Regions from separate parts of the Lelliottia nimipressuralis genome, predicted to be linked through region 3. Evidence: predicted binding sites of a transcription regulator. Region 3 holds the regulator's gene; each other region holds the start of a gene.

Region 1 (5,542 bases), 100 kb from region 3:
CGAGCAGCGTGACCGGCAGCAACCAGCGGTGATCGGCCCCGACAATCCAGCGCGCCATGTGCGGCATCATCAGGCCAATAAAGGCAATCGGGCCGACGACTGCCGTTGCGCTGCCGCACAGCACGGTGATCGCCAGTAAACCGAGCAGCTGCGTACGCGCCACGCGACTGCCGAGCGCGGTAGCGGTGTCGGTTCCGAGACTCAGGCTGTTCAGCGCCCGGCTGGAGAAGAGCGCGATGGTGGCGGCGATCAGCACCGGCAACGTCACCACTTTCAGGGTTTGTAATGTGCGAATATCCAGCGAACCGGCCTGCCAGAAGCGCAGCTGATCCCAGACGTCCGGGTTGAGCAGGGCGATGCCGCTGGACAGACCTTCGAGTACCGCGCCGAGCGCCACGCCCGCCAGCGTCAGACGGACCGGGCTAAGCTGGCCGCCGCCCTGGCTGCCGGTAAAGGCCACCAGCAAGGACGCGGCGAGGGCGCCGCAGAAGGCCATCAGCAGTTGTTCGCCGGGGGAGGAAAAACCAAACAGCGCCGCGCCGAGGACGATAGCAAAACTGGCACCGGCGTTAACGCCAAGAATGCCGGGGTCGGCGAGGGGATTGCGGGTCAGGGTTTGCATCAGCGCACCGGCGAGGCCAAGCGCCGCACCGGCCAGCAGCCCGGCAAGGGTGCGCGGCAGACGGGCGTCCAGCACAATAATGCAGTCTGCGCGTTGGCAGGTACCGGACAGGGCATCGACGATCGTGGATGCGGGCAGCGGTTTCGCGCCAACCAGCAGGCTGAGTGCAACAGCAAGAATGAGTAACAACAATAAAACGGGCACGGCAGCGGCGCGCACCGTCAAAGAGGAAGACGACATAGCAACATCCATGATTTGATAATGATAGTAATTATCGTTATCTATCTTATTTGGCTATGTTAGCATGTGCGGCCATGGAATTGGTAGAAAGTTAGACCACAAGGCCTTGTCATGAATCAAAAATCCTGGCTGCTCAACCTCAGCCTGCTGAAAACGCATCCGGCGTTTCGCGCCGTGTTTATCGCCCGTTTTATCTCCATTTTATCCCTTGGCCTGCTTGGTGTTGCCGTACCGGTGCAGATCCAGGCCATGACTCACTCCAGCTGGCTGGTCGGGCTTTCCGTCACATTGACGGGCAGCGCAATGTTTATCGGCCTGATGGTCGGCGGCGTGCTGGCGGACCGCTACGAGCGTAAAAAACTGATCCTGCTGGCGCGCGGTACCTGCGGCGTGGGCTTCGTCGGGCTGTGCCTGAACGCCTTGCTGCCGGAGCCGTCGCTTATCGCCATTTACGCGTTAGGGCTGTGGGATGGATTCTTTGCCTCGCTGGGCGTGACGGCACTGCTGGCGGCGACGCCAGCGCTGGTTGGGCGTGAAAATCTGATGCAGGCCGGGGCGATCACGATGCTCACCGTGCGCTTGGGTTCGGTGATTTCGCCGATGGTCGGCGGCCTGCTGCTGGCGACCGGGAATGTTGCCTGGAACTACGGCCTGGCGGCGGCGGGGACCTTTATTACCACGCTCACCTTGCTGCGCCTGCCGGTGTTACCCCCTCCGCCGCAGCCGCGTGAGCATCCGTTAAAATCACTGATGGCGGCGATCCGTTTTCTGTTCAGCAATCCGCTGATTGGCGGGATCGCGCTCCTCGGTGGGCTGCTGACGATGGCGAGCGCGGTGCGCGTGCTTTATCCGGCGCTGGCGATAGAATGGCAGATGAGCGCCTCGCAGATTGGCCTGCTGTACGCGGCAATCCCGCTCGGTGCGGCGTTTGGCGCCCTGACCAGCGGCAATCTGGCGCACAGCGCGCGGCCTGGACTGATCATGTTGTCGGCGACGCTGGCCTCGTTTATCGCCATCGCTTTCTTTAGCCTGATGCCATTCTGGGCGCTGGGTGTGGTGTGTCTGGCGCTGTTTGGCTGGCTGAGTGCGGTGAGCTCTTTGCTGCAATATACCTTGATTCAGACCCAGACGCCGGAAGGCATGCTCGGGCGGATCAACGGCCTGTGGACCGCGCAGAACGTGACGGGTGATGCAATTGGCGCGGCGATTTTAGGCGGGCTGGGGGTGATTATGACCCCGGTGGCGTCGGCGAGCAGCAGCGGTTTTGTGTTGGCCATCGTCGGGGTGATTTTATTGATGACGCTGGCAGAGTTACGCCGGTTCCGTCAGGAACCCGTTGTGATTGAAGAAGTATAAAATGCAGTGCCCGGTCAGGCGCAACCGCCACCGGGCACAACCGTCTTTGCTATTTGAATAACACCTCTAAACGCTGCAACACCAGCATCGCACTGTAGTAATCCAGGCGGAAGGTCTCCGTGCCGAGCGCCCAGACGCGTTTGTTTTGCACCGCCGGCAGATGGGCCAGCAGCGGGTTAGCGTAAATCGCATCCACATCTTTCTGATCGCCCGCAAACAAGAACAACCCTTCTCCGTTCAGACCCGTCGCCAGGTTTTCACCGCCCAGCTGGATAATATCGTGGCGTTGGCCCTGGCTTTTGGACGTGTGTAGCCCGGCAGGCAGTTCAGCCAGCTGGAAGCCGAGCTGTTGCAGGAATTTCCCCTGCGCCGATTCGGTGGTCCACAGGTTCGCGCTGTGCGCAGCGGCGGTGTAGACGATGGCGTTTACCGGCTGTGGCGGCAGCTTCATTTTCTGTTTCACCTGCGCCAGCTGCGTGTCGAATTCCGCGATGCGGGCGGCAGCCTGCTTTTCCTGCCCGGTGATCGTGCCGAGCTGCGTCAGCAGTTCCTGCCAGCTTTTGTCGTCGTAGTTAATTACCAGTGTCGGCGCGATAGCTGAAAGCTGATCGTACAGCGCGAGGGCTGAATCGCCGCCGGTGGCGCTGATCAGGATCAGATCCGGCATTTGCGCGGCCACGGCTTCTGCGCTCGGTTCGCCGATATAGAGGCGAGAGAGTTTGCGTGCTTTGGCGATATCGCCCCACTGGCGCATAAAGCCCTGCGCATCCGCCACGCGGTTGTTAGGGGTGGTGGCACCGCTGGCAATGACCGGCGCGTCAATCGCCAGCAGCGAGCCGGTGAGGGTCACGCTGGTGGAAACAATGCGAGTCGGTTTGCTTTCGAGGGTGTGCGTACCGTGGCTGTCGCTCACCTGACGCGGCCAGTCGGCGGCGGTGGCTGAGGTTAGTCCTAAAACAAAAAGTCCTGCGAAAAGCAGGGTTTGACGACAAACGGCAGGGAGTTTCACAAAGCGGCATCCTGTTTTTGTTGAGGTTAATGCTTCTCATTTTCATGAATGCGCCGAAGGGATGCAAGCGATAGTCGCACAAGTTGCGCTGTCGGCGGTTGACACCGTCGCGCTCTGCTATTAGGTTAGCCATCGAAAATATAAATGATAATTATTCGTACTGCGTTTATCATTTTTAAGGAGGATGATATGGATACGTCATTGGCTGAGGAAGTTCAGCACACCGCGACCACGCTGCAATCAGACAGCTTTTTCTTTATGTCGCCTTATCGCAGTTTTACCACGTCAGGCTGTTTTGCCCGTTTTTCTGAATCCGCCGTTGGCGGCGACGATCCGGCAGGTGCCTTCCAGCAAAAGCTGGCGCAGGCGTTTCAGCATGCCAAAGACAGCGGAATAAGCCATCCGATTATGGTCGGCGCTATTCCGTTCGATACCCGCAAACCGTCGTCACTGTTTATTCCGCAAAACTGGCAGACCTTTTCCCGCCCGGCGCGACAAAAATCCGCGCGCTATCTCCCAGGGGCGCAGGAGCTGTCCGTCACCCGACGCACCGAAATTCCCCCTCAGCCCGTTTTTGAAGAGATGGTGGCCCGCGCCGCTGCGCTCACCGCTACGCCGCAGGTCAATAAAGTGGTGCTGTCGCGCCTGATTGATATCGCCGCTGACCAGAAGATTGACAGCGGGGCGCTGCTCGAGCGCCTGATCGCACAGAACCCGGCGAGTTTTAACTTCCACGTGCCGCTCGAAGACGGCGGCGTGCTGCTGGGTGCAAGCCCGGAGCTGCTGCTGCGCAAAGAGGGGGCGCATTTTAGCTCGCTGCCGCTGGCCGGTTCCGCGCGTCGTCAGCCGGACGACATGCTGGATCGCGAAGCCGGTAACAAGCTGCTGGCCTCGGAAAAAGATCGCCACGAGCATGACCTGGTCACGCAGGCGATGAAAACTGTGCTCGAAAAACGCAGCCATCACCTGACCATGCCCTCTTCCCCGCAGCTGGTGACGACGCCGACGCTCTGGCATCTGGCGACGCCGGTGGAGGGCGAAGCGCACGACAACGAAAACGCCCTGACGCTGGCCTGCCTGCTGCACCCGACGCCCGCCCTGAGCGGTTTCCCGCATCAGGCGGCGAAACAGCTGATTGCGGAGCTGGAGCCGTTCGATCGCGAACTGTTTGGCGGCATCGTCGGCTGGTGCGACAGCGAAGGTAATGGCGAGTGGGTGGTGACGATCCGCTGCGCGCGCATTCATCAGAATTCAGTTCGCCTGTTCGCGGGCGCGGGCATTGTCCCGGCCTCTTCACCGGTCGGTGAGTGGCGCGAAACCGGGGTGAAACTCTCCACCATGCTGAACGTTTTTGGTCTGCACTGAGGAACCATCATGAGCATTCCCTTTACCCGCTGGCCCGAAGATTTTGCCCGGCGCTACCGCGAAAAAGGCTACTGGCAGGATCTGCCTCTGACCGATATTTTGACCCGCCACGCCGGGAGCGAGGCGACGGCGATTATCGACGGCGAGCGTCAGTACACTTATCGCCAGTTCCATCAGGCCGTCAACAATCTCGCCTCCGCGTTGCAGGCGCAGGGCGTGAAACGCGGTGAAACGGCGCTGGTGCAGCTCGGCAATGTCGCCGAGTTTTACGTGACCTTCTTCGCGCTGCTGCAGGTGGGCGTTGCACCCGTAAATGCCCTGTTCAGCCATCAGCGCAGCGAACTGAACGCCTACGCCGCGCAGATAGAACCGGCTTTACTGATTGCCGATCGCCAGCACGCGCTGTTCGCGGGCGATGAATTCCTGAATACCTTTGTCGACCAGCACCGCTCCGTGCGCGTGGTGTTGCTGCGTGGCGATACGGGCGAACATGCGCTGGAAGCCGCGATTGCGCGCCCGGCGGATAACTTTATCGCCAGCCCAACGCCGGCCGACGAAGTGGCCTTTTTCCAGCTCTCCGGCGGCAGTACCGGCACGCCGAAGCTCATCCCGCGCACGCACAACGATTACTACTACAGCATTCGTCGCAGCAACGAGATTTGCGCCATCAACAGCCAGACGCGCTATCTGAACGCGCTGCCTGCCGCGCATAACTACGCCATGAGTTCCCCTGGTTCCCTGGGCGTGTTCCTCGCGGGTGGCTGCGTGGTGCTGGCCAACGATCCGAGCGCCACGCTCTGCTTCCCGCTGATCGAAAAACATCAGATTAACGTCACCTCGCTGGTGCCACCGGCGGTCAGCCTGTGGCTGCAGGCGATTGCCGAAGGAGCGGGAAATGAACAGCTTGCCTCGCTGGCGCTGCTGCAGGTGGGCGGGGCGCGTTTGTCTGC
Region 2 (5,542 bases), 2.1 Mb from region 3:
CCGAGGCTGGCGGCCGACGTTAAAATCACGATCGTGGGGGCGAAGTCCATAACGCCTTTACCGATTAACGCCCCGGCTAATAACAGCAGGCTGTCGCCCGGAAGAAACGAGGCCGGCAGCAGACCGTTTTCCAGAAAAAGCGTGGCGAACATAACGAAATAAACAACACCTACAACGTGCGGGTCCGCCAGCGCTGCAAAGTCGTGTTGCCAGAGCGCAGCGATAATATCTTGAATGACAGCCATGGACTTTCCTGTGGAACAACTGATATGTGGCTATTGTACTCCTGATTTCGCCCAGTGGGGTTGATCGGGGACCCAACAAATGCAGTCTTTTCTGCTGCACGTGTCTGTAAAACGGTCCGGGAGTACATTTACAGCCCGCACTCTACACGATGCGTTCGAAACCTGCCGATAAATCCGCGATCAGATCATCAACATTTTCTAAACCGATGTGCAGTCGGATCAGCGTGCCGGTAAAGTCGATTTCTCCACCAGGGCGCAAACCGGCAAGTTGTTCAGGCTGATTCGGCAGAATGAGCGATTCAAAGCCGCCCCAGGAGTAAGCCATGCTAAAGAGCGAGAAGTTATCCAGGTAGGCGGCCAGCTCGTCGTTACTCAATCGCTTATTGAGAACAAATGAGAACAGACCGCTGCTGCCCGTAAAGTCACGTTTCCAGAATTCGTGGCCTTTGCTGCCCGGTAGTGCAGGGTGATTCACGCGAGCGACCTGCGGATGTTGCGCCAGCCATTCGGCCACTTTCAGACTGCTTTCGTGATGCTGACGCAGACGCACGCCCAGCGTACGAAGCCCGCGACTGGTCATATAAGCGGTATCGGCATCCACCATCTGCCCCATCAGGTAGGCATTTTCGCGCAGCTGATCCCAGCAGCGGGCGTTAGACACCGCCGTGCCAATCATGCCGTCTGAGTGGCCAATCAGGTATTTCGTTGCCGCCTGAATCGAGATATCGATGTCAAACTCAAGGGCTTTAAACAGCACGCCCGCCGCCCAGGTGTTATCGATCATGATGATGGCGTCTGGCGCCACGCGACGCACCGCGCGGACAATCGCCGGAACGTCATGCACTTCCATGGTGATAGAGCCGGGAGATTCCAGGAACACAATGCGCGTATTCGGCTGGATAAGCTCCGCAATGCCTTCGCCTATCAGCGGATCGAACCAGCCGGTGGTGACACCCAGACGGGTCAGAATTTTGGTGCAGAAATCCTGGCTTGGCTCATAGGCGGTGTTGGTCATCAGGATATGATCGCCCTGTTCAACGAACGCCAGAATCGTATTTGCTACCGCAGCAGCACCGCACGGGAACAGGGCACAGCCGACGCCGCCTTCCAGCTCGCACATCGCTTCCTGCAATGAGAAATGGGTCAAAGTGCCGCGACGCCCGTAAAACAGCTCGCCTTTCGCGCGATTGCGGGTGGCGTGTTTCTTGGCCTCAACAGTATCGAAGACCAGCGAGGAGGCGCGTTGAATCACGCTATTTACCGAACCCTGAGTGTACTTTTTACTGCGTCCTGCCTGCACAAGCGTGGTATCAAGATGCTTCTCTGTCATGTTCGCTAAACCTGTTTTTATCCGTCTGGACGTCCAGACTACCACGATTGCGAAAATCTGCACCCGGATGCTTAGCGAATAAGCACAATATTTTATGAAAAATACGCATAAGAAATTTTTACTGCGTAAGCGCAAGGAAAATGAGCGAAAATTACGGCACTATGCAAATACTAATGAGAACTACTATCAATTCGACGTGGTTTTGATATTATTATGCTCAGAATTTGTGATTTGCGTCCTGGAGATACAGAGTGGGTAATAATTTGATGCAGACGGATCTCTCCGTTTGGGGCATGTATCAACATGCTGACATCGTGGTTAAGATTGTGATGATCGGCCTGATTCTGGCGTCCGTGATCACCTGGGCAATTTTCTTCAGCAAAAGCGTTGAGCTGATTTCTCAAAAGCGCCGCCTCAAGCGCGAGCAACAGCAGCTGGCTGAAGCCCGCTCGCTGAATCAGGCATTTGACATCACCTCAGCGTTCCATGCGAAAAGCCTGACCACCCAATTGGTCAACGAAGCTCAAAACGAACTGGAACTCTCCGCAGGCAGTGAAGATAACGAAGGCATTAAAGAGCGTACGGGCTTCCGCCTGGAACGTCGCGTTGCCGCCGTGGGCCGTCACATGGGCCGCGGAAATGGTTATCTGGCAACTATCGGTGCGATCTCCCCGTTCGTGGGTCTGTTTGGTACCGTGTGGGGCATCATGAACAGCTTCATCGGTATTGCTCAGACGCAAACCACAAACCTCGCCGTAGTGGCACCGGGCATCGCGGAAGCGCTGCTGGCAACGGCGATCGGCCTTATCGCTGCTATTCCGGCGGTGGTTATCTATAACATCTTCGCGCGTATGATTGGCAGCTACAAAGCCACGCTCGGTGATGTTGCCGCACAGGTTCTGCTGCTGCAAAGCCGCGATCTCGACCTCAGCGCCAGCTCCGTTAAGCCGGTACATTCTGCTTCGAAACTGCGTGTAGGTTGATACGTTATGGCAATGCGTCTTAATGAAAATCTGGACGATAACGGCGAAATGCACGAAATCAACGTAACGCCGTTTATCGACGTTATGCTGGTTCTGCTGATTATCTTCATGGTGGCCGCGCCTCTGGCGACGGTGGACGTGAAGGTCAATCTGCCGGCCTCTTCCAGCCAGCCGCAGCCGCGTCCGGAAAAACCGATTTACCTGTCGGTGAAAGCTGATAAATCGATGTTCCTGGGCAACGACCCGGTCACCGATCAATCCGTTATTCCGGCACTGGATGCGCTGACCCAGGGCAAAAAAGACACTACCGTCTTCTTCCGCGCGGATAAAACCGTCGACTACGAGACCATGATGAGAGTGATGGACACGCTGCACCAGGCGGGCTATCTCAAAATCGGACTGGTCGGCGAAGAGAAAACGGCGGCGAAATAAACGTAAAAACGGCAACGCAAGTTGCCGTTTTGTTTTCTCTCTTTCGTGAGTAACGCGTAAGAGAAAGTCTCAGGCGGGACAAACCCGCAGGCGCGATATTCGTAGCGCCCCCGGGCAGACTGACAGCACTAGCCTAAATGCTCCCCGCCGCACACGCCGTGCACTTCCGCCGTAACGTAGCTCGACTCCTGACTCGCCAGATAGACATACACTCCAGCCAGTTCGGCAGGCTGCCCCGCACGTTTCATCGGCGTCTTCTGACCAAACTGCGGAATTTTCTCCTGCGTCTGGCCGCCAGAAATTTGCAGTGCCGTCCAGATCGGGCCAGGGGCAACCACGTTAACGCGAATGCCTTTATCTGCCACCTGTTTTGCCAGCCCACGGCTGTAGTTCAGTATCGCCGCTTTCGTCGAGGCGTAATCGAGCAGATGCGGGCTTGGCTGATAGGCCTGAATGGACGAGGTGGTCACGATGCTGGAACCGGCTGGCAGGACGGGAATTGCCTCCTGCGTGATCCAGAAAAGTGCCAGCACGTTCACCGCGTAGGTTTGCGTAAACTGTTCGGTGGTCAAATCGGCAATCTTCTCGACAGCGACCTGTTTACCGGCAACCAGCGCCAGCGTATCCAGCCCGCCCAGCGCTTCGCGGGCTTTATGCACCAGCGAGCGGGCAAAGGATTCATCGCTCAGATCGCCTGGAATCAGCACCGCTTTTCGGCCCGCCTCTTCGATCAGCTGTTTGACCTCCTGGGCGTCCTCTTCTTCCGCAGGCAGATAGTTAATCGCCACGTCAGCGCCTTCACGCGCGTAAGCAATGGCGGCGGCGCGCCCGATACCGGAATCACCCCCAGTCACCAGTGCCTTACGATCCTGGAGCCTGCCGCTACCTTTGTAGCTCTTCTCGCCGCAGTCGGGCACGGGCGTCATCTTCGCTTGCACGCCAGGCGCTGGCTGCTTTTGCTTAGGGTAGTCGCCGGTGTAGTACTGGGTGGTTGGGTCCTGGATATGTGTCTGATGTTTTGACATAAGGCCTCTCCTGTTGGGTGAGTTAGGCCATTAAGTGTAGAAGAGCGAGAGGAGGAGGTTGTCGTATTCGGGGGAATCTGACTGGTGAGGCTATTTCGGCTCAGCAGGCGCGTGGGAAGGGGCGTCCACTTTTGCCGCCAGCGCATCTTCGTCCAGAGCGACGGTCGTGACGTTCGAGGTGTGATAGCCACCGTCAGCCAGTTTGCGCGTCAAACGCAGCGTGGAGGCCTCTCTGGAGAGCAGATGCTGGTAGTTGCTCTCAATGCGGCCCATGATTTTATCTTTCAGTTCGGGCTTGAGGGATATCACCGCGTTAATCATCGCGCCATAAATCTCTTCTTTCACCTGCAACGAGTAGATCTCGCGGCGATTTTCCCACTTCAGGCGAACCAGCGCGGCCGGGATCGATACCATGTCTTGCGCAATGCGGGTCATCTCGTCATTTTTATGTTTTATTAATGCGTCGAGATTTTGCTTTAAGATAAACTCATCGCTTTTATGGTTATCTAAAGTCAAATAAACGTTATTATCTTCAACTTCTTTCACGTTAATCATCCTCTAGTTTATAAAAAATAGGGTTGTTTTTTTCTCGGGTAATTAGATTAAGCCAAATTTCGTTGCCAGCTTCGTTTATTTCTTCGGTTTTTTCAGTCATTATTTGACTTAATGTTTGAGCGTCTATTTCTCCCTCGGCCTGCAGGTCGTTAAGCAGGTGGGCAAAGGCTTCAATCTTCACCACGCGAAATAGCCGATCTTTTATATGGCGGTCATGCTCTTCTAACAGCATATTACGTGATTTACCGGTACGGGTAACACCAATTAATATGTCAGCCTCAAAATCGGATAGTTTTCTTTTTCCCTGAGTGAAATTAGCATTGCTTTCTGCTTCCGCCGATTTAGGGACCACAGAGGCGATGTGGTACCGGACCGGCACAAGATTGTCGGGCAGCATTTTAATATCCTTTAATTTCAGCAGGGTAGGTTCAAATAGGGCGTGAGATTCGTTGACAATAACATGAGGCAAATTTAAAATCAAAAAAAATGGAGCCATCCCATGAACAGCATTTTTTATTCTGTCATTACATTGCTATTGCTTACCGCTGGTGTTCTTTTATTGATGCGTGAGTTCAATAAAACGAAAGACTTACAGCAAACTGGCGAGTCATCCCAGCCGATTCCGATGACCAAAGAAGAGGGTGAGGACCATTTCTCACTGCTGATGAATGCGATAACGCCGGTATGGTACTGGCGCGTCAATCATGAATATATCGACTTTCTTCATGCCACAATTAAGCGGATGAAGATGACGGAAATAAACGACAGACCTGGTCTTTTTGAAGCCCAGCGCCGTTGCAGCGATCTAAACTCGGCGGTCTATAAATATTATGACAATATCAAAAAGCGCTGCCTGAATGGTGAGAAGGTCTCGCACTCCGATCTGGACGTGCTGAATTTACGTCAGTGTTTCCGCGAATTCAGTCTGGAAGCCTATCCGGAGCTGGTGGTGCTGGTCTGGCCGGAGTACGA
Region 3 (5,542 bases):
GCGCTGGCGCTGGCTATCGCCGGTGTGACAGCAGTGTCGGGATTTATCGCGGCTCCGCAGGCTCAGGCAGCAGGCTTTATTGATGATTCAACGCTAACGGGCGGTATCTATTACTGGCAACGTGAGCGTGACCGTAAAGACGTCACCGAAGACAAATATAAAACTAACCTTTCTCACTCCACCTGGAACGCCAACCTGGATTTCCAGTCCGGTTATGCCGCTGATATGTTTGGCCTGGATATTGCCGCGTTTACTGCCATTGAAATGGCGGAAAACGGCGATAGCGCACACCCGAACGAAATCGCATTCTCCTCCAGTAATAAAGCTTACAAAGAAGACTGGTCGGGCGATAAGAGCGGTATCAGCCTGTATAAAGCGGCGGCCAAATTTAAATACGGTCCGGTATGGGCGCGCGGCGGTTATATTCAGCCAACCGGCCAGACTCTGTTAGCTCCGCACTGGAGCTTTATGCCGGGTACTTACCAGGGCGCAGAAGCCGGGGCGAACTTTGATTATGGCGACGCTGGTGCGTTGAGCTTCTCGTACATGTGGACCAACGAGTACAAAGCGCCGTGGCACATCGAGATGGACAAGTTCTACCAGAACGATAAAAAGACGCGGGTGGAATATCTGCACTCACTCGGCGCGAAATATGACTTCAAAAATGATCTGGTACTGGAAGCGGCATTCGGTCAGGCAGAAGGTTACGTCGATCAGTACTTCGCCAAAGCCAGCTACAAATTCGATATCGTTGGCGGCCCGCTGACCACCAGCTATCAGTTCTACGGTACGCGCGACAAAGTCAGCGATGGCGGCGTAAACGATCTGTATGACGGCACCGCATGGCTGCAGGCTCTGACCTTCGGCTACAAAATTGGTCAGGTAGATTTGCGACTCGAAGGAACTTACGTTAAAGCGGAAGGGCAGCAGGGCTACTTCCTGCAGCGTATGACGCCAACGTACGCCTCGTCTAACGGTCGTCTGGATATCTGGTGGGATAACCGTTCTGACTTCAACGCCGACGGCGAAAAAGCGCTCTTCTTCGGCGCGATGTATGACCTTAAAAACTGGAATCTGCCGGGCTGGGCGGTGGGCGCATCTTACGCCTACGCATGGGACGCGAAGCCAGCTGACATGGCGACGCCAGATGCCTACTACGATCCAAACTATCGTCTGAAAGAGTCTTCATACAGCCTGGATGCAATGTATACCCTGCAGGATGGTCGCGCCAAAGGCACCATGTTCAAACTGCACTTCACGCAATACGACAACCACTCCGATATTCCGAGCTACTCGGGCGGTTACGGCAACATCTTCCAGGATGAGCGTGACGTGAAATTCATGGTTATCGCACCTTTCACCATCTTCTGATGAACGATCTGGCGGGATCACTCCCGCCGGAATGGAGACCGACATGTTGAAGAAAATCGCATTCGTTGCTGTGCTGGCCGCAGGGCTGACCGCCTGCGCGCAACCTCAGGCGCAGAAAGAAGACTCTCGCCTGAAAGAGGCTTACAGCACCTGCATTAACACCGCTGAAGGCTCGCCGGAAAAAATCGAAGCCTGTCAGAGCGTACTGACGGTGCTGAAGAAAGAGAAAGCCCATGAGCAGTTCGCGACGCAGGAAAACATCCGCGTGATGGATTACCAGGCCTGCATTCAGGCGCGTAAAACCGGTAACGATCAGGAAGTGGCAAAACGTTGCGATCAGATCTGGAAAGAGATCCGCAGTAACAACGCACAGTAATTCGTTGTATTCAGCGCCCGGCCGCGAAAGCTTGCCGGGCGTTTTTGCATTTATTGCAGGCAAAAAAAAAGCCAACCGTCAGGTTGGCTCAGAGTTTGTAACACGATTATTTGGTATCGTGTGCATGCTCGTTTTCGCGGCAATCGCCTTCAGCACAATGACCATACAGGTACAGGCTATGGTTGGTCAGACGGATGCCATGTCGGGTGGCGATTTCACGTTGACGTGCTTCGATGGAGTCATCGCTGAATTCAATCACCTTGCCACAGTCGAGGCAGATCAGGTGATCGTGATGATGCTGTTGCGTCAGTTCAAAAACGGATTTACCGCCTTCGAAATTATGGCGGGTGACAATCCCGGCGTCATCGAACTGGTTCAGAACGCGGTATACGGTCGCCAGTCCAATCTCTTCGCCCATGTCGATCAGACGTTTGTATAAGTCTTCCGCACTGACGTGATGGTTGTCCGGCCCTTGCAGAACTTCCAGGATTTTTAAACGAGGAAGCGTAACTTTCAGGCCAGCCTTCTTTAATGCGGTATTGTTGTCAGTCATGCGGAATCTGTCCTGTTGCTAAACGATTCACTTCCTTAGAAGAAGTGACAGAAAATGCAGTTGGGATAATGCGTCTCATTATAGAACTGCCATGCCTAAATGAAAACTGCAAGTCTCAAGCAAAGTATGCTTATAAAAACGTGGTATCACCAACAAACTTGTTGGATGGCATCCACTTTAACCCGGGGACATTGTACAGGTATGAACACGAAAGTTAAAAATTTGTAGCAATTATTTTAATCGGTATTATCTATCAATGAGGTGCAACGTAGTCAGTTGCACCTCATCACTGCATTACGCGTTCAGGATGTCGTCGAGGTGCAGCTCTTCGCGGATCTGTTTTACCCACTTGTCGACGCGCTCAGCGGTCAGTTCTGGCTGACGGTCTTCGTCGATAGCCAGGCCAACAAAGTGGTCGTCATCCGCCAGGCCTTTAGAAGCTTCGAAATGATAACCCGCCGTTGGCCAGTGACCGACGATTGCCGCGCCGCGCGGTTCAATGATGTCGCGGATGGTGCCCAATGCATCACAGAAGTATTCCGCGTAGTCTTCCTGGTCGCCGCAGCCGAAGAGGGCAACGAGTTTACCGTTGAAATCCACTTCTTCCAGCGTCGGGAAGAAATCATCCCAGTCACACTGTGCTTCGCCGTAGTACCAGGTTGGAATGCCAAGCAGCAGAATATCGTAACCTTCGAGATCCTCTTTGCTGCTCTTAGCAATGTCATGTACGTCGGCAACGTCTTTACCAAGCTGTTTTTGAATGTTTTTTGCGATGTTTTCGGTATTACCGGTATCGCTGCCGAAGAAAATGCCGATGATTGCCATGAGTGAAATAACCTCTTGAAACTTAATGGTATGGTGGCGCAAATTGTCCACGGATAAGGGCAATCATAGCAGAACAGGGAAGTCTGCGGAAACAGCTATCACGCGGGACTGCACTCTGTGCTACATGAAAGGGACAATTGAGGGGATTTTCAGACGATCACCTGGTGCTGCGCCATGCCTGAAGCTGTGCCATCAGCATCTCTTCAATCAGCTCGCTGCGGCTGATCTCGCGGGCATCGGCCAGTTCACTTAAGGCGTCGGCGGCCTCCGCGTTGAGTTTCAGCTCGACGCGTTTAAGCCCACGACTTTTGTCGCGTTTCAGCTGATTGCGCTTATTGATGCGCAACTGTTCATCACGCGAAAGCGGATTGGTTTTTGGTCGTCCCGGTCGACGTTCAGTCGCGAACAGATCTAGTGTCGTGCGGTCCGTTTGTTCTTTGGCCATGATTCAGAAACTTCGGGGAAAACGAGCGGCCCTGCTATTGCCGGGGCGATGAGCGCGACATCATACATCACGGATACCTGCACGCCAACGACTGGTAGCCTGCGGGCAACCGGTCGCTGGCTTTTTAATCAAATCGCTTTATCAGAGAGATAGCGACGGATCGCCCGCAGCACGGCTTCGGGTTTTTCAGCGTGAACCCAGTGCCCGGCTCCGGCGATCACATGCGCACGCGCCTGTGGGAATTGCGCCAGCAGCGTATCGCGATAGGCATCGGTGACGTACGGAGAATTGCCGCCGCGAATAAACAGGGTAGGGTGTGGCCAGGCCGGAACGGTCTGCCAGCCGACAATCTGAGGATACTGATCCCACAGCACCGGCACATTAAACCGCCATGCGCCATCGACGAAAGATTTCAGCAGGAACTGCACCACGCCTTCTTCATCCAGATGTTCACGCATGATGGCTGCGGCCTGCTGGCGTGTAGACACGCCGGCCTCGGTCACGGCATTAATCGCCGCAAAGATCTCGTCGTGGCGACGCACGTCATAATCCACCGGGGCGACATCAATCACCACCAGCTGATCGATACGCTCCGGTGCCAGCGCCGTCAGGGCCATCACCGCCTTGCCGCCCATGGAATGGCCAATCAGCGTCGCTTTTTCAATCTGATTCGCATCGAGAGTATCCAGCAGATCCTGGGCCATCGCGCTGTAAGTCATCTCCGGGCTGCGCTCGGAAAGCCCGTGGTTACGCATATCCACCTGCAAAATATCGCGATCGGTCACCAGATCGCGGGCCAGCACGCCCAGATTATCCAGGCTGCCAAAGAGGCCATGAACCAGTACGATGGGAGAATTATTGTTCGGCGATTGTGCAGATTGCGCTCGGCTATTCAATTTCATGGCAAAGTTCTTTTTTTACGTATGTCAGGTTAGGGTATTATGTTGACCATTCTGCCGCCCGGCTGCAAGGTTCCAGTTTAATCTGACTTTTGCCGCCACCCAGGTTTGACCCTATCCGCGGTTGGGATTAGCCCTTATAATCCCAACGACTTGTATTCAGATAAGATATTGCACTGGATTAAGATGAAAACAATCGAAGTTGATGATGAGCTCTATCAGTATATTGCCAGCCACACGCGACATATTGGCGAGAGTGCATCAGACATTTTACGGCGCATGCTGAAATTTTCCGCCGCCTCACAGCCTGCAACTCCGGTTTCTAAAGAGGTTCGTCAGCCAAATGTGGTCGCGGAAGCGAAAACAGTGGCACCGGTGAAAGACAAAGTACGCGCGGTGCGTGAACTGCTGCTTTCCGACGAATACGCCGAGCAGAAAAAAGCGGTTAACCGCTTTATGCTGGTGCTGTCTACACTCTATTCACTGGATAACAAAGCGTTTGCTGAAGCCACTGATTCGCTTCATGGCCGTACCCGCGTTTACTTCGCGGGCGACGAACAGACGCTGCTTGCCAACGGCAATCAAACCAAACCTAAACATGTCCCTGGTACGCCGTACTGGGTGATCACCAATACCAACACCGGACGCAAATGCAGCATGGTCGAACACATCATGCAGTCGATGCAATTCCCGGCGGAATTGATTGAAAAGGTTTGCGGTACCATTTAACCCTTGCACAGGAAGGACCAGGCAATGGCAAATCACGATCGTGCGGGTCAGCCTGCACAACAAAGCGATTTGATTAACGTCGCTCAACTCACCGCGCAGTACTACGTACTGAAGCCGGAAGTGGGCAACGCAGAACACGCAGTGAAGTTTGGTACGTCTGGCCACCGCGGCAGCGCGGCGCGCCATAGCTTTAACGAACCGCATATTCTGGCCATTGCTCAGGCCATCGCGGAAGAGCGCGCTAAAAATGGCGTGACCGGTCCGTGCTATGTCGGGAAAGACACCCACGCGCTGTCCGAACCGGCGTTCATTTCCGTGCTGGAAGTGCTGGCAGCGAACGGTGT

What was found. Region 3 encodes Fur, which represses iron uptake genes when iron is present. Its sites were predicted from a motif close to ATAATAATGAGAACNACTATCAA; they were not measured.
Region 1: a site for Fur is predicted at 3,251-3,273, ahead of fepB (Fe2+-enterobactin ABC transporter substrate-binding protein). Genes of this name have one in related genera too.
Region 2: a site for Fur is predicted at 1,743-1,765, ahead of exbB (tol-pal system-associated acyl-CoA thioesterase). Genes of this name have one in related genera too.

Annotation. Positions count from the first base shown of each region.
Region 1 is NZ_CP167172.1:1,232,353-1,237,894, forward strand. It holds gene fepD (Fe(3+)-siderophore ABC transporter permease) at 1-862, opposite strand, end outside; gene entS (enterobactin transporter EntS) at 974-2,218, shown strand; gene fepB (Fe2+-enterobactin ABC transporter substrate-binding protein) at 2,268-3,227, opposite strand; gene entC (isochorismate synthase EntC) at 3,417-4,592, shown strand; gene entE ((2,3-dihydroxybenzoyl)adenylate synthase EntE) at 4,602-5,542, shown strand, end outside.
Region 2 is NZ_CP167172.1:3,910,577-3,916,118, reverse strand. It holds gene yghB (DedA family general envelope maintenance protein YghB) at 1-245, opposite strand, end outside; gene metC (cystathionine beta-lyase) at 388-1,575, opposite strand; gene exbB (tol-pal system-associated acyl-CoA thioesterase) at 1,827-2,558, shown strand; gene exbD (TonB system transport protein ExbD) at 2,565-2,990, shown strand; gene ACB496_RS18675 (SDR family oxidoreductase) at 3,119-4,015, opposite strand; gene ACB496_RS18670 (cytoplasmic protein) at 4,106-4,570, opposite strand; gene ACB496_RS18665 (hypothetical protein) at 4,563-4,967, opposite strand; gene ACB496_RS18660 (ESA_00282 family adhesion-associated protein) at 5,070-5,542, shown strand, end outside.
Region 3 is NZ_CP167172.1:1,334,460-1,340,001, forward strand. It holds gene chiP (chitoporin ChiP) at 1-1,371, shown strand, start outside; gene chiQ (ChiQ/YbfN family lipoprotein) at 1,418-1,747, shown strand; gene fur (ferric iron uptake transcriptional regulator) at 1,854-2,300, opposite strand; gene fldA (flavodoxin FldA) at 2,595-3,125, opposite strand; gene ybfE (LexA regulated protein) at 3,283-3,570, opposite strand; gene ybfF (esterase) at 3,699-4,472, opposite strand; gene seqA (replication initiation negative regulator SeqA) at 4,656-5,198, shown strand; gene pgm (phosphoglucomutase (alpha-D-glucose-1,6-bisphosphate-dependent)) at 5,223-5,542, shown strand, end outside.